Regions from separate parts of the Staphylococcus simulans genome, predicted to be linked through region 1. Evidence: riboswitches for the same ligand, from Rfam matches in the RefSeq annotation. Region 1 holds a riboswitch; each other region holds the start of a gene.
The links. Region 1 has a riboswitch for thiamine pyrophosphate ahead of thiC (phosphomethylpyrimidine synthase ThiC). Riboswitches for the same ligand answer to the same signal wherever they lie in the genome.

Region 1 (6,092 bases):
GAACAATCTAAATAGTAATACCTCTATTAACTTAAATGTTATATAATAACGATATAAGATGAATGAGAGGTGTAGCACATGCTTTCTACAATAATAAGAACAGTAGCTTGTATCGCAGCAACGATTTATGTGGGGTATAGTCTTTTTGTACATTACGATATGGTTATTAACACAATTTTATTTATTGGTTCCTTTATCGTTTTTGCATTCTTTGTGGGTGTTTCATTGATTAAAAACGGTAACCTTCCGTTCTTTCATAATGCTCAACAACGTGCTGAATCTATCGGTACGAATTACTTTTGGATTTACGCGAGTTTGACTTTTTATATCGGTACAGTTTTTATTGCGGTTTTCCATGCGCTATAAGTAAAAAACAGCACCAGTACATTAATTTTCTTGTACTGGTGCTATTTTTATTAGTTTGCTTCTAATTATTGATAAATCTTACTGCCTTGTTCTACAAAATCTTTCGCTTTTTCTTTCATCGCATCTTGTCTTTCTTGCTCATCAAAATGATGTTGACGTAAATCATGAGAAATACGCATTGAACAGAATTTAGGTCCGCACATACTACAGAAGTGTGCAACTTTTGCTGACTCTTTTGGTAAGGTTTCATCATGATATTCACGCGCACGCTCTGGATCTAAAGATAAATTGAATTGGTCAATCCAACGGAATTCAAAACGTGCTTTACTAATTGCATCATCACGTTCTGATGCACCTTTCAAGCCTTTCGCTAAATCTGCCGCATGTGCTGCAATTTTATAAGTAATTACACCTTCACGTACATCGTCTTTATTTGGTAAACCTAAATGTTCTTTAGGTGTAACATAACAAAGCATTGCGGTACCATGACTTGCGATTTGTGCTGCTCCGATGGCAGATGTGATATGGTCATAAGCTGGTGCGATGTCTGTTGTAAGTGGTCCTAATGTATAGAACGGTGCTTCTTTACAGTAAAAATCTGCTAAATCTTGGTTTTCTTTGATTTTATGCATTGGAATATGTCCTGGACCTTCAATCATAACTTGAACATCATGTTTCCAAGCGATATCTGTTAATTCACCTAATGTTTTTAATTCTGAAATTTGGCTTTCATCGTTCGCATCATAAATTGAACCTGGTCTTAATCCATCTCCTAAAGAGACCGCAATATCATAACGATTTAAGATTTCACAAATATCATCAAAGTGTTCATATAAGAAGCTTTCTTCGTGATGCGCTAAACACCATTGCGCCATAATAGAACCTCCACGGGAAACAATGCCTGTTAAACGATCAACAGTTAATGGAACATAACGTAGTAATACACCTGCATGGATAGTAAAGTAGTCTACACCTTGTTCTGCTTGTTCAATTAATGTGTCACGATAGATTTCCCATGTTAAATCTTCCGCAATACCATTCACTTTTTCCAATGCTTGATAAATTGGAACTGTACCTACAGGAACAGGTGAATTTCTTAATAAATATTCACGTGTCGCATGAATGTTTTTACCTGTAGATAAATCCATAATTGTATCTGCACCCCAGTGTGTGGCCCATACTAATTTTTCAATTTCCGCTTCAATCGATGAAGACACTGCAGAATTACCGATATTCGCATTAATTTTTACTTGGAAGTTTTTACCAATAATCATCGGTTCAGATTCAGGATGGTTCACGTTATTAGGAATAATTGCGCGACCTCTCGCAATTTCATCTCTGACAAATTCTGGTTCGACACCTTCACGCGCAGCCACAAATTTCATTTCTTTTGTGATGATACCTTGTTTTGCATAATACATTTGTGTCACACGTTTACCTTCTTGTGCACGTTTAGGCTGATATTTAAATGGCGTTTCAACGAATTTATGATGACCTTCTTTTTTAAAGCCATTATCAATCGATTGCACCTTACGTCCTTCATATGCTTCTACATCTTCACGCGCTTCAATCCAGTTAGAACGTAATTTCGGAATACCTTTTTGGACGTCTACTTCATAACCTTCTTCGTGATATACACCCGCTGTATCATACACTGTAAAAGGTTCGTTCTTTTGTGTGCTGTAATCTGTCACCGTATCACTGAGTTCAATTTCACGAAACGGCACACGAATATCTTCATCTGCCCCTTGTTTAAAGACACGTCTGCTTGCTGGAAAACCTTTTTTCAATTCAATTTCTTCTTGTTTCATAAAATAATTCCTCCCTGCATCATTGCTAGGAGGCCTATAAAACATCAAGACAAGACAAATAAGAAAACGCATTCATAATTTTATGAATGCGTAAGGATTTTATACATATACAACTAAAAATAAACATATCTCTATGTCCATCTATCGTCATATTGAATTTCTGTTTCTTAATCATCTATGTACGCTTCCCTACGCTAGTACTAACTAGATCAGGTTCAAAGGGTTGATGGTATATCTTTCAGCCATTTCGGCACCCCTAGCAATGAGATATTTAATTTACATTTTTATACTAACATTCAACAATCTATTATACAAGTCAATGTGCGGTATCACATTTTAAAAGTCATAGTTATGTTATTAAGTTAAGTGTTTTCTCATTCTATTTAATGTAATCATTGAGGCCTTTGCTTCACCCACTTTTTCATAACCTAACTTTTGATATAAGGCATTTGCTTTGTAATTGATTTGATTTACAGTTAGTGAAATCTTATTAAATCCTGCTGCTTTAGCTTTATGTTCCGCTTCTTCCAACAAAGCTTGTCCGACACCTCTACGTTGAAACTCGGATGAAACAGATAACATACTGACATGATACTCATCATCTTCACCCTCTTGCATACGAATTAATGACAAGATAGATTGATAATAATTCAAAATATGCGGAAACACAAAAATGTGTTTTAACAAAGCAATTTGAATGACTGTCGAAACTAAACTTCGTTCTAAGTCACGATATGGCATACATGTCATCAACCCTGCTACTTTATCATTAATCGTTGCTTGAAGTGTATGTTCATAGCTGAAGCGATTCTTTTTCTTGCGATACATTTTCTGCATATAGTGTTCAATTAATCGGTCATTCTGACTCCCTAACATCGCATGACACATATCACCAATCGCGACATAGCTTAAATGTCCAGCTTGATCAAAATCACGTGATGCTGAAGTTATTTTTATAGTATCATTCACGCTTAGCGCTCCTTTTTTCTAGTTTGTTGGTGCAAGTTGTCTTACTGTATTCATACGCAATTTATGATTTGGAATCGGCATGTGCAACATCCACTCATCAATCATATGCTTCCTATTAATTTCATCTAACTTGCTTTGGACTTCTTCCTTATTTCCACTAATAATATGCATACGTTTTTCTGTCACTTCAAATGTTTCATCAGTTTGTGATAAATAATCATCAACTTGTGCTTTAGTATTTAAAACCGTGCGTCTGCCATCTTTAGAAATCAATTCAAAATGACGTTGTGAAAATCGAAATGGTAATTGATTATCACCAACTGCTGTAACCATAGCGGGTATACTTACAATAAAGCGTCCTTCTGGGAAGCGTGATTTATAAGCCTCTAAAGCCTCCTCTAGCGCTTCTTGTTCAGCGTTAATAAAGAATGCATAGATGACACCAACTTTAGCTTCTGCAGCTTGTATTACTGAATTTAAACTCGTGCCCAGTAAATATACAGGTACACTTGAGGTCTCACTTTGACGTTTGGCCGTTTTTAATCCTGCGTATTTAGATGTATTATCAAAATTTTGAGTGTTCAAGCGATTCAATATCTCAAATTTTTCATCAAATGAAAAGTAGTGCTCTTTCAACTCTTCTTTTAAGATTTCAGTTACCTTAGGATATCCTCCTGGTGCTTTTCCTACCGCCAAATCTACACGATGGTTAGATAATTCATCCATTAAATGAAATTGTTCGATTATTTTAAGCGGATGATAATGCTGCAACATAACTCCGCCAGAACCTATGCGTAAGTCTTTAGTTTGATTCAATAAATGCATCGTTAAGATTTCTGGAGATGTTCCAATCACATCTTTCAAATTATGATGTTCTGCGACTAAATAACGTGTATATCCTAATTGATCTGCAAGTTGCGCAAGTTCTATCGTTTGTTTTAAAGCTTCTTGTGACGTTTGATTTTTAGTAATGGGCGTTTGGTCTAATATACTGACCGGCAACATATAACCCTCTCCTGTTCTTGTCTCTCTTACTTGTCATGCTAGGGTTAAGCGTACATAAAGTCAAAGACTACGATTTTCTTAAATTATGCATAAAGAAAAACACGGCCAAAACTGACCGTGTTTCAATATTTAAATCCCCTTATTGTGTGAAAAATTATCCCTTTGTTTATTACTCTTTGTCTTTCTTTTTCTTACCTGTTTCTCTATCGATACTCTTATCGATATAAGCGTGTTTTAATGTAGTTTCACCACCGATTTGGTGATACACAATCCCTTTCAGTTGTGGATTACGTAAACTAGCAGCACCTTGTTGGTAAATCGGCGCAACTGGTGCTTCTCCTAACATTAACTCTTCCGCTTCTCTTAATTTATCGATACGTTTTTCTGGTTGTTTTAATAAAGAACTGTTTGCTTCTTTCAGCATATTATCATATTCTTTACTACTCCAGTCAGTATTGTTTTGCGCGTTACCAGTTGTCATCGTATCTAAGAATGTCATTGGGTCTGGATAGTCAGGTCCCCAACCTGAGAGTGACATAGAATAGTTCATTGTCAACTCTGCTGTAACACGCTGTTTGAATGGTAATTGTTTAATATTAACTGTGACACCAGGTAAGTTCTTTTCAATTTGCGACTTAATAAATTGCGCTGAAATTTTAGAACTTGGTGTATCTTCAGTATTTAATGTGAATGTGAATTCATCCTTGCCTAAAGCTTTTTTCGCTTTCTCAAGATGAGCTTTGGCTTCTTTTGGATTAAACTTAAGCGGTGATTTTACAGTCGTCGCATAATCTTTGCCGTCAGGTAATAAAGCTGTCTTTTTCGCTGTAAAGCCATCAAATGGTTTAGAACCATCTCCTAAAACATTATCTACGTATGCTTTTTTATTAATAGATTGTGCTACTGCATAACGCATATCTTTGTTTTTGAATTCTTTTTGTTCTTTTTCATTGAGTTTCAAGAAGAACGTTGAAGCTTTTAAGCGTTTAAAGAGTGCGGGACTATCTTTATATTTTTCCACTTGTTCTGATGTAATACCAGTATTATCTACAGAACCAGTGTCATATAATGATGCACCTGCTTGTTGGTCTTTTAAAACCTTAAAGCTGATTTTATCAAGCTTGACTGCTTTTTTATCCCAATACTTGTCGTTCTTTTTCATTAAAATTTTGTCTTCAACTTTCCAGTCTGTTAATTCAAAAGGTCCGTTATAGACAGCTTTATCAGCAGTTGTTCCATATTTTTTACCATACTTTTTCGCAACTTTTTCATTTTGCGGCATGTATGTACCAAACGCAAGCATTTGGTCGAAATAAGGTAATGGCTTAGTTAATTCAATTTGAAGTGTATGTTTATCTAAAGCTTTAACGCCTAATTTATCCGGAGACATTTTGCCTTCGTTAATCTTTTGTGCGTTCTTCAAGTCATACATAATATATGCATACTCAGAAGCCGTTTCAGGTTTAAGTGCCTTTTTCCATGCAAACACAAAGTCATTCGCAGTTACTGGATCACCATTAGACCATTTTGCATCTTTTCTCATTTCAATTGTTAAAGTTTTACCGCCATTACTTTTCTTCGGCATTTTTTTAGCAATTGCTGGAATCGCTTGGTCTTTTTCATCTAATGAATATAACCCTTCATAAACTTGATTATAAACATTAAATGAAACTGTATCTGTCGCAAGCACTGTATCTAGTGTACTCATATCTTGTGATAATACTGAACGATAAACTTGCCCTTTATCATCATAAATACCGCCGCCTTGACTGCACCCACTGAGTATGAGGGCTGCTGCAGCAAGCATCATGGCTAATGAAATTAATTTTTTCTTCATCGCTTTATCCCCCTTACACTGTTTGTTGTAATCTTTGTTTTAATTCTTGCGCTTCCTCATCTGTCACAAAGACATAATGTCCTGGATTGATTTCTTGTAATGAA
Region 2 (6,092 bases), 120 kb from region 1:
CCTGTTGTCTTGAAAAAAGACGGTCTTGCCGCAGGTAAAGGTGTTATTATCGCGATGACACGTGATGAAGCGAAAGAAGCAGTCGAAACACTGTATCCTGAAGAACAAGGCAAAATTGTATTCGAAGAATTCTTAGAAGGCGAAGAATACTCTGTCATGACCTTTGTGAATGGCGATTATGCTGTACCTTTCGATACGATTGCACAAGACCATAAACGTGCATATGATGGCGATAAAGGACCAAATACAGGCGGTATGGGTGCGTATTGCCCAGTGCCTCATATTTCAGAAGATGTACTAAAACGTACAAATGATGAAATTGCGCAACCGATTGCGAAAGCAATGCAAGAAGAAGGATATCCATTCTTCGGTGTCCTATATATTGGCGCAATCTTAACTGAAGAAGGTCCGAAAGTTATCGAGTTTAATGCACGTTTCGGAGACCCTGAAGCACAAGTATTATTAACACGTATGGAAAGCGACTTAATGCAGCACATTTTAGACCTAGAAGCACGTAAACCGATTGAATACAAATGGAAAGACGAAGCTGTTGTAGGTGTGATGTTAGCGTCTAAAGGCTATCCTGGCTCATATGAAAAAGGTGTGAAAGTCAGCGGCTTTGATTTAGATGGACTTACATTTGTCAGCGGTCTGAAAAAAGAAGGCGACGATTACGTTACTTCTGGCGGCCGTGTTATCTTAGTGATCGGTGAAGGCAAAACAGTTAAAGAAGCCAAAGCAAATGCTTATAAAAAAGCAGATGCCATTGATAGTGAAGGTTTATTCTATCGTCGTGACATCAGTGATAAAGCAATTAAACACGAAGCATAATTTAAAAGAATAGATTTATACTAAAAACAGCCGTACATTGTGTATCGGCTGTTTTTTGGTATGTAGAAAAATACTTGAATAAATTATTGTTAAGTCGTGTATCTTCTAATTATGAAATTGTAGGGACAAAATAAAAAAGCAAGGAAGCAGAACTTCCTTACTCTTCAGGCAATGATTTCGCCATATCAATATAAGCTTGTTTATATCCAGAAACGTAGCGAGAGCTGCGTCTCTTGAATAATTGATGGAAACGCCAAGAACGTTTACGGCTCTTAATGTAACGTTTTAAACGGCGCTTTTTATTTTTTAGTTTTGACATGGTTTCAATTTCTTTGACGGCTTGTTGATAGCCTTTTTCGTATGCATCATTACGTTTTTTCATGAAATTTTGCCCCCAATCTTTCTGTGTGAATCTGATTATTTCAATTATAACATGTATATGACTTTTGACTTAATTAAACGATAATATTTGTTAAATAAAAAATAAGCAGTAAACGGTTGAATCGGTGACCGTTCACTGCTGGGAAAAATATGGATGAATGAAAATGTAAATATTGGTTGGGCTGCAGCTCGACAACCACAGCCCGATAAAAATTTTAAGAATTATAAATGCTTGTGTCAACCACGTACGTCAGTAATTCCTGTAATTGGTAAATAATGAGCTAACATTACAGAAATAATTAATATCGCCGCGAATAATAAGATAAATAAGATGTCGCGATAACTAAATGGTGCGTAGTAATAATACGTTCTTTTACCATCTTTAAATCCTTTTTTCTCCATAGCAACCGAAAGTTGATGTGCTTTTCGTATGTTTTGACTTAACAACGGAATAATTAAATGTTTCACACGCTTGAAACCGCGATAATTTGATTTATCTACCATACGATAACGCATCTTCAATGATTTACGTAGTTGAATGAATGAACTGATAATCAACGGTACCATACGGATGGCAGCCATAAACGCGTAGGCTACTTTTGGTTTTACACGCAAATGCTGCATCAGGCTGTAGAAGATCATCACAATTTGAGACGTAAAGGCCATCACAATACCGAAGAATGTGACGGTATCCGTACGCATAGATAAATGCAGTCCTCTCACTAAACTTTCAGTTGTGATATGAATAAAGCCTAATTTAAATAGGGTATGTGTACCATCTCCGTAGAAAATCATAAAGAGTGCTGAGATGATACTGAATATCACAGTGTAAAGTACGAATAGGGCAGTGACCTTCAATTTCATACCGCCGAAAATCAGTAAGAATAAAAACATCAAAGTGGTTAGGTAAATCATCACATCAAAGTTGTGAATGAAAATCACAAAGAAGAATAAGAAAATACCTAAACCAAGCTTGGTGATAATATTAACTTCATCTACGAAGGTGAAATACTTTTTCCATGCTTCATACATTTGTTTCACCTTCCATTTCAAATAGAACATCTTCACATAACATGTGGTCACGTAATTCGATACGTCTTGTCGGATAACGTTCAATGATATGTGGGTCATGCGTAACCATAATAATCGTTTGACCTTGTGCAACACGTTGTTGGAAAAGATTTAATAAATTAAACGTGTTGTGACTGTCTAAACCAAATGTTGGTTCATCAAGTAAAATAATATCAGCACGTGAACTTAAAGCAGTCGCAACACTTAAACGTCGTTTTTGACCCATTGATAATTCGAAGGGATGTTGATCACGAACTGCTTCTAAATTCAATAATTCAATCAGTTTTTCAGTTTCAGCTTTTGCGCTTTCGCCGCTGAAGTTGATAAAGATTTCTTCATAAACAGAATTCGTAATGAACTGCAGTTCTGGGTTTTGATAAACCAGATACATATGCTTTGCTGCTTCTTTAATTTTATGAAGCGGTTGCCCATCATAAGACATCTCTCCGCGATATTTAATCAATTGCATCATAGACTCAAGTAAAGTGGTTTTACCTGCACCATTTTTACCTGTGATGGTAATCCACTCACCATCGCCGATTGTGAGTTCAGGTACTTGAATGAGTGTTTTCTTACCACGTATGACTTCGCCATTTTCATATTTGAAGCGTGATGTTATGTCTTTATTCGGTAATAATTCAGCTTTAGGTGCATGGTCCCAAGCCTTTGGATGCCATACTCCATATTCAGTCAGCAAATCTTCGTGTTGATGTAAAATCACTTGAGGCGTATCATCTGCGATGATTTCCCCATGATGATTCATTAAAATAACACGATCCACATGTTCCCAAATGTGTTCCACTTTATGTTCTACAATCAAGACAGTTTGTTCTTGCCACATGTCTTTAATTTGATTCCATAAATCTTCTGTCGCATCCACATCTAACATGGCAGTCGGTTCATCCAAGAATAATGTATCTGCTTCTTGAAGCACCGTTTCAGCAATTGCTAATTTTTGTTTCATACCGCCGCTTAATTGTTGAACCGTTTGTTTAGGACCAACGTCTAAGTCGACTGATGCTAATGCTTGTTGAATTAAAGCGTCCATCTCTTTTCTCGGCACTTGTTTATTTTCTAACACAAATGCGAGTTCTTCATAAACCTTTGGCATACAAAATTGTGTGTCTGGGTCTTGGAAGATGACGCCGCTATTTAAATCGACTTCCAATGCGTCATATTTCATTGGAAGCTCGATTAGGTTCGGCACAATGCCGCTTAATACATTGAGTAAGGTACTTTTACCGCAGCCTGAAGGGCCGAGTAATAAGACCTTTTGTTTATCAGGTATTTCTATATCTAAACCATCAAATATTTTATCTGGTGCATTTGGATATTTAAGTCGTAAATTTTGAGCAAGTAACACGTTTATGTCTCCTTACAAATTGTCATAATCCTTTTTGGAAGCAGGACGGAATAATTTTGTAACCCCAGTCTGATCCAGAGCTTTGACAAGATAATATGGGAAAATCCCAGCAAGTACAATCCCGCTGATACAACGGAAGAATACATATAAGAATAAGTTCCATCCAGCTACTTCACCTAAATAACCATAGTAGAAGTCGATAGGGAAAGTAACTAATGCGGCTGCTAGACCAGCAAGTACCGCTACCATTAATTTGCGTGATTTATAACGGAAAATCGCAAAAATAATTTCACACGCTAAACCTTGTAGTAAGCCGTAAACAATTGTCGCAATATCAAAGCGTCCCATTACAATTGTTTCCCCAGCACCAGCAGCGAATTCAGCTAACAGTGCAATACCGGCTTTCGGAATGATTAAGTAAGCAACAACAGCAGCTGCGAACCACATACCGTAAGATAATTCTTCTAAGTGTAAGCCAGTCACTTGCATGGCTTTATACACTAAGTTCCAAATGTTGTAAATGATAGCAAAGATAACTGCGATTAACACAGTAACTAAGATATCTGAAAGCTTAAGTCCTTTAGACATAATGTCAATTCCTCCTATATAAACAAAAAAACACGCAAACTTGTCTAGCAAGCAGCGTGAAAATAAGCATCAGAATACCCTGGTTCTACCCTGAAATCCTAAACCAGTTCATTCTTTACACTTTCCTACGCTAGTCTCAGCTAGATCAGGTTCGAAGGGTTTGAAGCTTTGTGCTTCATCTCAGTTCGAAACACCCCTAGTGTATTTCTTTATTAGATTTATACTAAATGTATGCTTTTTAATAGGTTCTGTCAAGGTGATTTTAGATTTAAGCCAGAGAGAACGGGTATGAAAAAGGCAAGTTCACATTAAGATTACGTTAAATTGTGTATTTAGGATTGAGCATAGCGTCTGAGTCTAATATACTACCATAGAATGATTTACTTTAATTTTTAAAGACACAATGGAATTGTTCATATATAATAACTATGAGGTGAAAAACATGTCGTATATAAAGAAGCACGCTGAAATCATTTATAGTTTGATTATTGGCATTGTTTCACTTTTCATTGGAATCATTGTATTACTCAATCTATCATTTATCCATAAACTTGCGAAGGGGAGCAAGGTTGACATACATATTAATAATGTGTGGGATTTCATCAATGCTTTCTTTGTTGAAATAATACGGATTATGAGTCAATTTATTGGTCATTTCCCAGTGGTCAGCGCCATCTTGATTATCTTGTTCGGTGTTGCATTGCTATGGATTGGCTATTTATTATTTATGACTACAAAATATGATTATGATATCTCAATTTTCTTCCTTATAATAGGAATCTTTTTCTTCCTCATCACAATCGTCTTTATGACACAAGTTTACGGCTTCTTTGCGATTGTATTCGTGGTTCCGTTTATTGTGCATATCGGATACATTGTGTACAAGGATGAGTTGAACAGTGCGCACCAAAAAGAGCACTATCTATGGATTATCTGTACGTACGGAATCAGTTATTTAATTTCTCAAATTTCGTTATATGGCAGAATCGAAAGTCATGAAATTGCGTTAATTGATATTTTAAGTGTCAACGCATTCTTCGTTGTCATGTGGTGTTTAGGTCAAATGTCTATTTGGAATTTCTTATTCCTTAGAAGATCATTGCCGCTAACTAAAGCAGAATTAGGCGAAGAAATGTTGTATTCACGTACAGACAAGAACGGCACAATTAGCCAAACGAAAGAACAGCTGCGTGAAATTCAAGAACGTACACAAGAATTGACATACAGAACACGCAGAAGTATTGATTTAGAGAAAATCAGAAGAAAACGAGATAGTTTCAAAAAAGCAGTTAAAGATAAAGTCAATCTGCAAGAAGACGATTTCCCAACTTGGATGCGTCGTCCAAAATGGATTAAACCGGGTATCGTTGAATTGATTTGCGGTGCGATTTTATTCCTATTTACCTTACTAGAATTAAACAACCGTAATGGTTTGTTTATGTCAGGTGATTGGGAATTATCACAAACATCATATGTAATCGAGTGGATCACACTCTTCTTATTGTTGCTTGTGATTATCGCTTATATCATTACAACATTGACGCATTTCTTACGCGGTAAATTGTATTATGCGCAGTTGTTTATGGTGAGTATTTTATTCTTTAAATTGTTGACAGAATTTGTCAATATTATGATTCATGGATTATTATTATCCATTTTTATTACACCGATTTTATTTATTATGCTTGTGGCGATTACGATTGCGTTTATTATCCAATTACGTACGCCAGCTAAAGCAGAATCACACAAAAGCTGAGGAACTTAAGTTTCCTCGGCTTTTTTAATGGATTTGAGACGTTCTTTTTAGAAAGGAAGCGTCTGATACGTTAAGATAAAAGTAACTACACATAGAAGGCGG
Region 3 (6,092 bases), 1.0 Mb from region 1:
AATAAAAAATCAGCTGCAATTTTAGTTGCAACTGATTTTAAGTCATCAATGATGTATTATTTTTTCTTTCTGTTTTTCTTACCTAAGACTTGCGCACCTTTTTGTTTACCGTCTTTACCATGTTTCTTTTCATATTCTCTAATCATTGGAGCGACTTCTTCTTTCGCTTTCTTAGAGTAATATTGGTTCGCAACATATGTTTGAACAATCAAGAACGCGGCACTGACTGACCAGTATAAACCTAATGCAGCTGCTGAACTTAATGATACCCAGATAATCATAATTGGTGAAATGATCATCATCATGTAACTCATTTGTTTTTGTTCAGGCGGCATACTGAATGTTGATACGTAAGCTTGTAGGAAGTATAACACACCGGCAATAATTGTAATCCAAATATCCGGTTTTGCTAAGTTGAACCATAAGAAATCAGGATGTTCTACAATACCACCTGGTGATGGGTATTTTAATACGAAGAATAAGCCCATGATTACAGGCATTTGTATTAACATTGGTAAACATCCAAGCATACTTTGCATTGGATTCATATCGTATTTTTTATAAACTTCCATCATTTCTTGGTTTGCTGCCATTTTTTCTTCTTGTGTGCGTGCACGTTTTACTTTCTCTTTCACTGCGTCCATATCTGGTTTTGCAATCACCATTTTTTCGCGCATTAAGTGACTGTTCTTATAGTTAGAAAGCATGAATGGCAGAACGACAATACGGATTGCTAAAACTAAGACAATAATCGCTAATCCATAATCGTTATTAAAACTAGAGCCTAGCCAATGGATGATGTTATCCATGTTTTTCACAAATGTATTATAGAAAAAACCTGTTCTGTTTTCAGGTTTAGAATAATCACATCCTGCAAGAAAAACCATAACCCCAAGAAGCAAAGGCAATAATGCTTTTTTATTCATTTTTCCACCTCTATTGGTATTATTCACATAAAAATAATTTTATCACATTCTATGAGGTGTAGAAAACAAAAACATAGAATTAAGGGCATTATTTAAAATATTGTAAGAAATTGCGAACGGTTTCTTTAACATTTGAACTCTGAGCAATCGCTGAAATAACTGATACACCTTGTGCATGTGTTTGCGCAATCGGTTCGACATTATTTAACGCAATACCGCCAATTGCGACAATCGGCATACCATTTGTTTTCTCATGCAATGTTTCAATCATTTCTGTGCCGACAGGATCACTGGCATCGTCTTTAGACCCTGTTTTAAATATCGGACCAACGCCAATATAATCGACATCTGTTAAATCAGATTGCGCTAATTCTGTTTCATTGCCGACACTTAAACCGATAATTTTATTTTTAAAGTGCGTCTTAAAAGTATTCACTTTCGCATCATCTTGTCCAACATGAATGCCATCAGCATCAATCAACTCTGCTAATTCAACATCATCATTTACGATAAAAGGTACATGATATTGTTCACATAATTGTTTCAAAGATTGTGCCAGTTCTTTCTTCGCATTACCTGTTTTAGCGTTAGGCCCTTTTTCACGAAATTGATACATCGTAATGCCGCCTTCTAATGCTTCAGTTAATACTTCATGAATCGTACGGTCTTCAGGTATATCTTGTGTTCCGCAAATAAAGTAAACTTTTAAATCCTCTGGTTGAAACACTTATTTCACCTCTTGTGCTTTACGATTTTCTACTGCTGCTTCACTGTCTATTTTATATAATGCATCAATAAATTGAACTAAGAAAGTACCTGGTCCTTTACTTTCACTTAATTGTTCAGCACGTTCAGCTGCAATATTATAAACAGAAACTGCTTCAATTAAATCTTCAATCTCTGGATTTTCATTTCTAAATAAGAATGCACCTACAATAGCACCTAATAAACAACCTGCACCTGTAATTTGCGTTAAGAAACGTGAACCATTATTCAGCTTAACAATTTTATTGTTTTGAGCAATGACATCTGTTTCACCAGTTAACACAATTGCAGTTTGATATTGTTCATGTGCTTTTTTCGCAATGGATACAACATCTAAGCTTTCAGCACTATCTGTACCTTTCATTGTTGTTGTATCATCTATAAGCGTTAAAATTTCTGAAGCATTTCCTTTGATTACAGTTGGTTTCACTTGCTCTAGGAATGTTTTGCAGAATTGTTTACGATACGTTGATGCGCCCACAGCAACGGGATCAAACACTAACGGTGTGTTTGTCTTATTCGCAATTTTTCCAACTTCTAACATTGCTTGTTCATTCGCTTTTGTCAGTGTGCCAATATTAATTAAGACTGTACCCGCGTGTGGATAAAAATCTTCTGCTTCTTCTGGTGCTTCGCTCATTGCTGGACTCGCACCTAAACTTAAGAGTCCATTAGCTGTAAAATTTTTGACGACATCATTCGTAAAACAAATAACTAATGGATGTTCTGTTCTGATTCTATCTAAACCTTTACTCATCATCTAATCCTACTTTCTTCATATATGCGAAATGGTTAACTGGTCCTCTGCCTTGTCCGATCTCAGGTGTATATTTAATACTTAATGCGATAAAGTCTTTTGCTTTTTTAACCGCTTCATAAATCGTTTTCCCTTTCGCTAGCTCAGCCGCAATTACAGCTGAAAAAGTACAACCTGTACCATGTGTATGTTTTGCTTCATATCTTTCACTTTCAAAAATTTCTAAACCATCTTTCGTAAATAGATAGTCTTTTGCGATATTGTCATCTTCGATATGACCACCTTTAATGACTACACCTTTACTGCCGATTTCTTCTATGAAGATTTTACCTGCTTTTTTAATCGCATCTTCATTATCTAATTTGAATCCTACAATTTCCTCTGCTTCAGGTAAGTTAGGTGTTGCAACATCAGCAAGTGGTAACAAGATACTTTGTAAGGCATGTTTACCTTTATCATCCATTAAAGAGTCTCCACTTTTGGCTAGCATTACTGGATCAATGACATATGGAATTTCAGGATGCTTTTCTAAATAAGTACGAATTAATTCCATCATTTCTTTTGTCGCAATCATGCCAGTTTTAATCGCTTGCGGTAATTCGTCATCAAACACACTATCTAACTGTTCTTCTAACCAAGATAATTCTAAGTTATGAATGTGTTGAACCCCTTTTGTATTTTGCGCTACGATACTTGTGATTGCGGCCATCCCGTACACACCGCATGCATGAAATGACTTTAAGTCAGCCATTACACCTGCGCCGCCTGTTGGATCTGTGCCTGCAATCGTTAAAGCAATTTTCGGTTTGTTCATAATTATTTACCTCCAAATTCCCATTGTTCTTTTGTATAAGCCATATTAAAGAAGTTTCGTTCATGTACTGTACTTTGTAGATAATTCTCTCTGACTTCTTGTCTCTCTGTATCTGTCATATGTTTAGTTAACTCATTCATTAATTGATTTAAAACATCGATTAATGCATCCATTTCTGTTTGATAGAATTCAAACCATTTTTTCAATATAGAAGATTGATTTAATCTGTCATCCTGCATTGCGCGTTTTGCTACTTCTGCATAGACATAAGGACAAGGTGCCATTGCCGCAATCGCATATGCAGCATTTTCATGGGCATAAACGTTGTAATACATATGTTTAATATAATGGTCACCACTTGGCGGCCACACTTTTTGTTGTACGATTTCGTGATACGGTTCACCCACGTATTCTGCCATGAATTCATGTGCTTCCACTTCACCATTCACAATGAATTGAATTTGATCAACTAGAAATCGAACACTTTCTAAATTCGGCATTTTAGGAATTAATAAAGCATAGATATTCGCAAACTCTCTTAAGTACGAGGCATCTGCACGTAAATATTGTCTAATTGACTCTTTATCTATATTCCCTTTTAACAATGCTTGAATGAAATTATCGTCATAAATTTGATCAATAATCGGTTGTGCATCTCTTTCAAGTGTTTCAGCAAAAGTCACTTTTATTCCTCCAATAAAAAAACTGCATTCCAACCTAGGAGTGCAGTTTCAGTATTTTTGCATCATGCATACTATGTATCTACTTTCCTACGTTGGTCTTAACCAAATCAGGTTTAAAGGGTCTAGTTTCCTATCTCAGCCAAAAGGCGCCCCTAGCAGTTTTTATTTAATTTATTTACATACTAAACATATCAAAGCCCTTTCATACTTGCAATGAATCTGTTTTCATAAAAAAAGCCGAGACCTTAGTCTCGACTTGAATTTTAACTATTTAACATTAATAACCCCAAGCACTTAATCCTTGTACGTTATATGCATGTACAGCTGAGTTGATTTGATCTTGAACTGTTGCTGTAGAACCATGACCAGGCATTGTTTGGAATAAACCGCTGGCACCTGATGGATTATACGCATTAACTTGTCCATTTGATTCACGTGCAATGATGTTTTCCCATACTGATGCAGATACGCCTGTACGAGCTTCCATTTGTGCTGCTGCGTATGCACCTGTAGAACCTGCAGTATTACCGTTAGCTAATCTTACTGAACCTGAACCATAAGATGCATATGATGGTGCACTGTATGATGCTTGTGGTGCGTTATAAGATTGTTGTGGTGCTGTATATGATGATTGTGGCGCATTGTTTGATTGCGCTTGGTTATAATTATTGTAAGATACTTGTTGCGTATTGTATGCATAGTGGCTGTCTGATTGTACAGCTGTTTGTGTTGTCGCAACTTTTTTAGGTTCTTTAACTTTTAAACTTTCATCTACTAAGATTAAGTCAGATTTTTTATCGTTCCATTTTTTTAATTCTTTGACTTTAACGTCGAATTTTTTAGCGATTTTATTTAAAGTGTCACCTTTAACTACAGTGTATTCACCTTTTTCGTTTAGATACTTTTCAGCGTCTTTTACTTTCTTCGCATGTTCAGCTTTTGATGATGATTTTGCTTGTACGTCTTGAGTTCCAATTCCTGTTGCCAATACTGCTGCAGCAGCTGTCACCGCTGTCGATGCTACTAGTAATTTCTTCATGTAAAATATGTCCTCCCATAAGGTGTTTGTATTAAATCATTTATTTGATGTCTTTATAATAGCATCTATCCTAATAACATAGGTTACAACAATATATATTTCTTGTGTCTTTCTTTACATACATATTACAAAAGGCAGGTTACCTCCTAAATTGGAGATAACCTGCCTGATAGATTTTTAACTATTTATTTATAATCAGTTAGCTGAATTATGCAGTAACCCAGTGACCTGCACCTGCGCCACCGTCATATAATTTAACAGCTGCTGCGTCTTGTACGCTTTCTGGTGCTGATGCTGGTGATTTACCTACCCATTCAGCTGGTGCTACTGAATCCCAAGTTGATTGTAAGAATTGGAATTTACCTGCTGCACCTGATGATGGGTTGATTGCGTGGATGTCGCCACCTGATTCACGTTGTGCAATTGCACGTAAGTGATCATTTAAACCAGCTGATGAACCAGTGCTTGCTGATTGTTGTGGAGCAGCTTGTTGAGCTTGAGGTGCTGCTTGTTGTGCTGGTGCTTGTTGAGTTGTTGCTTCTTGTGCTTGTGGTGCTGCTTGCTCAGCTACTGGAGCTTGTTGAGCTGCTGGTGCTTGTTGAGTTGTAGTTTGAGCTGCTGGTGCGTTACCGCCTGCTTGACCATAGCTCCAGCTCCAATATTGACCGTCTGATTCAAAGTTGAAGTCTAAACCATTATATTCAAAGTTAATATTATAAGCGCCTTCTTGTACAGGGCTTTCGTTTAATTGTTCAGGATTGTTTAATGCTGTTTCTGCTAATTGTGCTTGATCTGCATTTCCTTGTTCAGATGCGTGAGCTTCTGCTCCTACTCCTACTGCGAATAATGCTGCTGTTGCTGATGAAGCTACTAATAATTTTTTCATTTCTAAAAATCCTCCTATAAGGTAATTGTTTTTTCGTGTGATTAATATCATCAATTTGCAATTACAACTATATCATCTGAAATCAGGGTGTAGGTTACAACCAAATAAAAAAATACAGCTTAATTTTACGTGTAAATTACATTAAAATAAAATAGTTAGGTATCTTACTATCACTTCAAATCCTATTAATATCACATTCTAACTGAATTTTGACTCTTAACC
Region 4 (6,092 bases), 830 kb from region 1:
AAGTCTGAAATCGGCACCATCAAAGGCATTGTAGTCAATGCTTGTCCTGAACCAGATGGAATGAAGAAGTTAAGGAAAAACTGGAAGATAAACATCACAATAATCACAATAGACGATGGGACATCATTGAGTAGTGTAGTCATTCCATGAATAATAGAATCAATAATTTTACCTTGTTCTAAAATAACGACAATGCCTTTCGCAAAACCGACAATCATTGCGCCAAATAAAATGTCTTTCATTCCTTCAATAAAAGCATCAAAGGTACCATTCATACCTAAGTCATTGACAAACCCTGCAAGCAAACCTGCCAAAACAAAGTTTGCGCTCATTTGATTAAAAGACCATTCATAACGAAAGATACCATAGACGTTAAACACAATAGTTAACGCAATAATACTTAATGCGAAGGCTTGACGTTTGGTAAAGCGTTCATATTCTATAGCTTTATGACTTTGACCTTCTTCTTGTTCTAAAGCATAAACGACACTTTTCTTTGGATTACGTTTCACTTTTCTAGCATAAAGCATTACCGAACCGATCGCTGCGGCTAGAATGAATATATAAATGATGGAACGTAACCCCCAACCTGAGAACATGGGAAGTTCAGCAACGGTTTGCGCAACACCGACTGTAAATGGATTCAACATACCTCCAATAAATCCACTTGCGGCACCTAAAATCACCATCGCGGCTCCTGTCATCGCATCATAACCTAGGGTTCTCGCAATAATTACACCGATCGGCACAAAGATAATGGTTTCTTCTGCTAAACCAATTGAAAAGCCTAAAATAGAGAACACAATCATAGTTAATGGAATCATTAAGATGCGCGAAGAACCTAATGTTTTAATCGCTTGGTTAATCCCGTTTTCAAATGCGCCTGTTCTATGTACAATACCGAAAGCACCACCAACTAAAAAGATATAAAAGACAATTTCTCCTCCTGTCAGTAAACCTTCAGGTACTGCACGGAATAAATCTAAAAATGACACCCCGTGTTGTTCAATACTATGATATGAACCTGGGACTACTAACGTTTGTCCCCCTTTATCTACGCGTTTATATTCCCCTGCTGGAATAATATACGTCAAGACGCAAGCAATGGCGATAATTATCATTAACAATGCATACGTATGAGGTGTTTTTAATTGAAATTTTGAAGATGAATCTTTTGAATTTTCCTTTGTATTTTCTGTCATACACATTCCTCTTTCCCACTATTAATTATCTGAATTTTCTTATTTTATATAGTATAGCCTATTTCTGAATCATTAGTCGGGAAAATTTAGTATCGTTGTGTATTTGAAGTAAATAGAAACATAATGAAAAAGCTGACCGGTTATACTTTCGGTCAGCTTTCAATTCATCATGATTCAATTATGAAGAAGGTTTATCTTCTTCGTGTGGTGCATTCGCGGCTGCTTTTGCTTCAACACGTTGTGCTTCTTCTTCAGCTGTTACTTCTCGATGTTCTTGTTGTTGTTCAAGTGCTTTAACATCTTGTGGTTGTTGATTTTCAGTTTCTTGAGTTTTAGCCGCTTGTTCTTCTTTAGCTTTCGCTTCTTTTTGTTTTTGTGCTTCCCATCTAGCTTCTTTTTCTTGTTTTTTCAATTTACGTTTCTTTTCTTCACGCACAGAGAAGACAATGAAAATAATGGCTAATAAAGGGAATGACATACCTAACCAGAACATATAACTCACTCCAATTCTGTAGGGAGACCCTGTTATTTGTATTCTTGTTTATCATAACATGTATGCTGTTATTTTTTCACTAAATCCTTTCTTATCGCCCTTCCTTGACTTACATCTAGAAAGTCGATAGATTAAGGTTAATGACAAATATAAATGCACTAGGGGCGTTTTATAACTGAGATGAAGCATGGCTTCAGACCCTTTGAACCTGATCTAGCTGAAACTAGCGTAGGAAAGTGTGAGTACATAACTAAGAAAGTATGGCTAAGAATGTCTGAGTCTATACTTTCAACTCGCTCTGATACGCACAGCTCTAGATAGGTTGTGTGTTTTTTTATGTCTTAATTTAACTAAAGGGGCGATTTAAATGGCAAGAACAATTTTAGTAACAGGCGGCGGACGTGGCTTAGGTGCTGTAATCAGCCGTACATTAGGCGAACAAGGTTTTAACGTTATTATTAACTACAACCAAAGTAAGGAAGCTGCCGAAGCATTGGCTCAAGAAATTGATAATAACCGTGCTGTCGCAATTCAAGCAGACGTTACTGACCGTGAAGCTGTAGAGCGTTTAGTCAAAGAAGGAACAGAAACATTCGGTCGTATTGATGGTGTAGTGAACAACGCATTGATTGGTTTCAAATTTGATCCGACAACACAAAAATCATTTAAAGATATGGACTGGTCAGATTATCAAAATCAAATCGATGGCACATTAAAAGCTGCATTCAACGTTGTACAAAGTGTGGTACCTCAATTTATTGAAAATCAACGTGGCAGTGTTGTATCTATCGGCACAAATTTATACCAAAATCCTGTTGTTCCTTATCATGAATATACAACAGCGAAAGCTGCATTAATTGGTTTCACACGTAACATTGCAGCAGAGCTTGGCCAATATGGTATTAATGCGAATGTTGTTTCAGGCGGATTGCTTAAAACAACGGACGCTAGCTCAGTTACTACACCTGAAGTCTTTGACTTGATTGCGCAAAGTACACCACTACGTAAGGTGACAACACCGCAAGATGTCGCAAACATGGTGGCTTATCTTGTTTCAGAACAAGCAGACGGTATTACAGGCCAAAACATCACTGTTGACGGCGGATTAACAATGAACTAAGTAACAATATTAAACACGAGGTGAATAACATGCCTACGCAGAAAGAAAAACAACTGCACATTGGCGTTTTATTATATGGATGCGGCCATCATCAAGCCGCATGGCTGATGCCTGATTCAAGTGTCGAACGTATCGGCACCATCGAGTATTATCAAGATTTAGCTCAAATCGCAGAACGCGGTTATTTTGACGCGGTGTTTTTCGCGGATAACCAATCCTTCCCCGCAAATAATGACACCACGATGCCTGCGTTCTGGTTTGACCCTATTGTCAATTTAACTGCAATTTCGCAGGTCACAAAACATGTCGGGTTAGTCTCAACGATTTCCAGCACATTTTCTAACCCTTATACGGCTGCACGTCAGCTATTAAGTTTGGACCATATCACTGGCGGTCGTGTCGGTTGGAATTTAGTCACATCTATGACGGATATTGAAGCACAAAATCACAGTATGGAAGGTCTGCCTGATCATACAGCACGATACCAAAAAGCAGATGAATTTGCGGAAGTCATGAATCATCTCTTCGAGTCATGGCAAACCAATGATTTTAAACACGATCGTAAATACAATCAACTGATTGATTCAAAAGCAATAGAACCTTTCAATCATCAAGGAGAACACTTCCAAGTTCGCGGCCCTTTATCTACACCCGCAAGTCCACAAGGTAAACCTGTCGCAATGCAGGCTGGCGCATCTAAACAAGGCGTGGCACTCGCAGTTAAATATGCAGATGCAGTTTACTCTGTTTCTTGGAATATCAAACAAGCAAAACAGTTCAGACAACGCTTAGATGATGAAATCAAACGTACCGGTCAGACTGACCGCAACCTCAAAGTCTTCCCAGGTCTGGTGACTTATGTCGCAGAAACCTATGAAGCAGCTTTAGAGAAAAAAGCGGCGCTTGATAATCAACTACCGATTGAAACAGCGCTAAATCAACTCAGTTTCTTTGTCCAACAAGATTGTCATAGTTGGGATTTAGATGACAAAGTCCCAAACTTACCTCCTGTCTCTGAATTTACTGGGCCTGTAGGTCGTTATGAAACAGTCCTTGAGATTATCAGAGATACAGATCCCACTGTACGAGAGTTATTGGGGTATTTAAATGCAGGTGGTGGTCATTTAACATTGATTGGAACACCTGAAGAAATTGTGGATGAAATGGAACATTGGTTCAAAGAAGGTGTGGCAGATGGTTTCAACTTAATGCCTCCTACCTTGCCGGATAGCTTAGATGATTTTGTGCATATGATTGTTCCAGAATTACAAAAACGCGGACTTTACCGAAAAAACTATACAGGACACACATTTAAAGAACATTTAGGAATTTAAAACAGGGCCATTCGGCTCTGTTTTTTTATACGAAATGTAAAACATACTTGACATTATTTAAGCGCAGCAGTATTCTAAAAATGTCAAATAAACTTTACATTTCAGGAGGGACATCATGATATTACTTAAAATTATCATCCCTATTGTAACCTTAGTTGCTTTCGCATTTGCTTGGAGAGGCTTCTTAAAAAATTATATGCCTTCAGAAGCAGTAGATGTTCAAACTGAGTCTCATTATGACGAACGTCAAACTAAAATTATTTTAGAAGTACTCGCAAAGACTTTTATCATTACTATTCTTCTCATTACATTCGCCTTTCTAAATCGTACGCTTGGTTTAGTCAGTGCACATAGTTTTATCTCGAAATATCCTGAAGCTGTCTTTTTAGTTATTATAATGGGAAGTTTAGTTTATAATTATGTAATCGTTAAACGAAAGTATTCATAATAGACATAGAGTGATGAGAAAATACACCTACAAAGGGTGAGAGTTATGAAAAACAAAATAAAATTGTATCGCAAACAAAATGGGATGTCTCAAGAAGCACTAAGTAAAAGTGTCAATGTTTCGAGACAAACGATTAATGCGATTGAAAATAATAAGTATGATCCTTCTTTAAGCTTAGCTTTTAAAATCGCTAAACAGTTTAAAGTTACAGTGGATGAATTATTTTCATAATAAAACAGGCCATGAACTCGTAATTTTGTTCATGGCCTGTTTTATATGTCATTATTTAAAGACTTTTTGGTATTGGACGTAACCAGAAATATAGTGTTCGATATCATCAATGCGTACACGATAACCATGGTGTTTGATAAAGAACGAACCAAGAATACGTTGTGGATTTTTAAAGTACATCGCAAGTTCTGGATAGAAGTATCCTGTACGCTGATAATCTGCACGTTTATGAATCGTTGTCATTAAATCATCTACGTTAATCAATCGATTTACGATTTCCCCAAAACCTTTTTCTCTGGCTTTACGTACAATATGATACGTTGCCATCAACATCTCCATGAATGTTGGGAAAGTTGTAATACGATTCTTAATGTAGTCTAAATAACTAGAAACATTTCTAATTCCAAATTCTATATATTTCGCTTCAGGCGCAATTTGGATTAATTCATTCGTACAATAACCTAACCAATGATCATGGTTCTTCCAGTAACTTTGTGAAATGAATCGTTCAAACATATGACGTACTGTTTCTAACCATTTTTCATTCTGATCAACTTGATAAAGTCGTAATAATCCTAACGCAGCTTCACCATCATAATAAATCACACGGAACTTTTCTTTAACTTCTAGACTAGGATATTGTAAGACATGTACAGTTTCAGCTGTTTCACTGTCAATCATTGAAACCATACCTTCTGCCACTTGTTGTGCAGCTTCTAAATACTTCTGGTTACCTGGTTTTATTTTTAGATACTCACAAATCGCAAAAACAAATGCCGCATTTTGACCTAGTTTAATTTCATTAATATTTTTGGTGTCATCAAATATATGTGCGACTTCTCCTTGCTTGTATAAGTAATTGTCGATTAAGTAATCAATCGCTTTTTCAGCAATAGTGATATCTTTGTTTAAGTAATGTAATCCTTCCATTAGCGCATAAGTTGAAGAAGCATGTCTCAAATTATTATAGAAACTGATTTTCTTATCGAAGTGTGGAAAATAACCATAGATAAATTGACCGCTTGGTTGTAACTCATTCGCAAGATAATCTGTCGAAGTTTCCAACATTTTATCAATTTCTTGTGACAAATCTTCAACATGACGTAATCCTTTTTCACGGCCCTCTGCGGCTAGTTCATAAACCTCATGATTTTCAATAAAGTAACCCTTTGTATAAAACTTTTTAATCGGCTTACCCATATAATCTTGATGTCTATAGAATTGTTTATGTTTTGTATATTTCTTCAAATAGTTATTGATATTA

Region 2: linked by a shared signal. The riboswitch ahead of MUA87_RS08795 (ECF transporter S component) and the one ahead of thiC (phosphomethylpyrimidine synthase ThiC) in region 1 are both predicted to bind thiamine pyrophosphate.
Region 3: linked by a shared signal. The riboswitch ahead of tenA (thiaminase II) and the one ahead of thiC (phosphomethylpyrimidine synthase ThiC) in region 1 are both predicted to bind thiamine pyrophosphate.
Region 4: linked by a shared signal. The riboswitch ahead of MUA87_RS00885 (3-oxoacyl-ACP reductase) and the one ahead of thiC (phosphomethylpyrimidine synthase ThiC) in region 1 are both predicted to bind thiamine pyrophosphate.

Annotation. Positions count from the first base shown of each region.
Region 1 covers NZ_CP095100.1:1,989,460-1,995,551, forward strand. Annotated here, with positions in the region: gene MUA87_RS09370 (hypothetical protein) at 79-366, shown strand; gene thiC (phosphomethylpyrimidine synthase ThiC) at 432-2,177, opposite strand; TPP riboswitch at 2,347-2,445, opposite strand; gene MUA87_RS09380 (GNAT family N-acetyltransferase) at 2,535-3,146, opposite strand; gene MUA87_RS09385 (MsnO8 family LLM class oxidoreductase) at 3,165-4,151, opposite strand; gene MUA87_RS09390 (peptide ABC transporter substrate-binding protein) at 4,321-5,988, opposite strand; gene MUA87_RS09395 (ABC transporter ATP-binding protein) at 6,002-6,092, opposite strand, start outside.
Region 2 covers NZ_CP095100.1:1,872,171-1,878,262, reverse strand. Annotated here, with positions in the region: gene purD (phosphoribosylamine--glycine ligase) at 1-831, shown strand, start outside; gene MUA87_RS08810 (hypothetical protein) at 989-1,213, opposite strand; gene MUA87_RS08805 (energy-coupling factor transporter transmembrane component T family protein) at 1,450-2,244, opposite strand; gene MUA87_RS08800 (ABC transporter ATP-binding protein) at 2,237-3,646, opposite strand; gene MUA87_RS08795 (ECF transporter S component) at 3,659-4,234, opposite strand; TPP riboswitch at 4,340-4,442, opposite strand; gene auxA (lipoteichoic acid stability factor AuxA) at 4,677-5,990, shown strand.
Region 3 covers NZ_CP095100.1:963,988-970,079, reverse strand. Annotated here, with positions in the region: gene yidC (membrane protein insertase YidC) at 57-926, opposite strand; gene thiE (thiamine phosphate synthase) at 1,015-1,653, opposite strand; gene thiM (hydroxyethylthiazole kinase) at 1,654-2,448, opposite strand; gene thiD (bifunctional hydroxymethylpyrimidine kinase/phosphomethylpyrimidine kinase) at 2,441-3,262, opposite strand; gene tenA (thiaminase II) at 3,265-3,945, opposite strand; TPP riboswitch at 4,013-4,109, opposite strand; gene MUA87_RS12800 (LysM peptidoglycan-binding domain-containing protein) at 4,223-4,984, opposite strand; gene MUA87_RS04260 (transglycosylase family protein) at 5,193-5,870, opposite strand.
Region 4 covers NZ_CP095100.1:197,308-203,399, reverse strand. Annotated here, with positions in the region: gene MUA87_RS00895 (YfcC family protein) at 1-1,202, opposite strand, end outside; gene MUA87_RS00890 (hypothetical protein) at 1,381-1,695, opposite strand; TPP riboswitch at 1,846-1,947, shown strand; gene MUA87_RS00885 (3-oxoacyl-ACP reductase) at 2,063-2,815, shown strand; gene MUA87_RS00880 (LLM class flavin-dependent oxidoreductase) at 2,845-4,149, shown strand; gene MUA87_RS00875 (hypothetical protein) at 4,265-4,597, shown strand; gene MUA87_RS00870 (helix-turn-helix transcriptional regulator) at 4,643-4,828, shown strand; gene MUA87_RS00865 (poly(glycerol-phosphate) alpha-glucosyltransferase) at 4,880-6,092, opposite strand, start outside.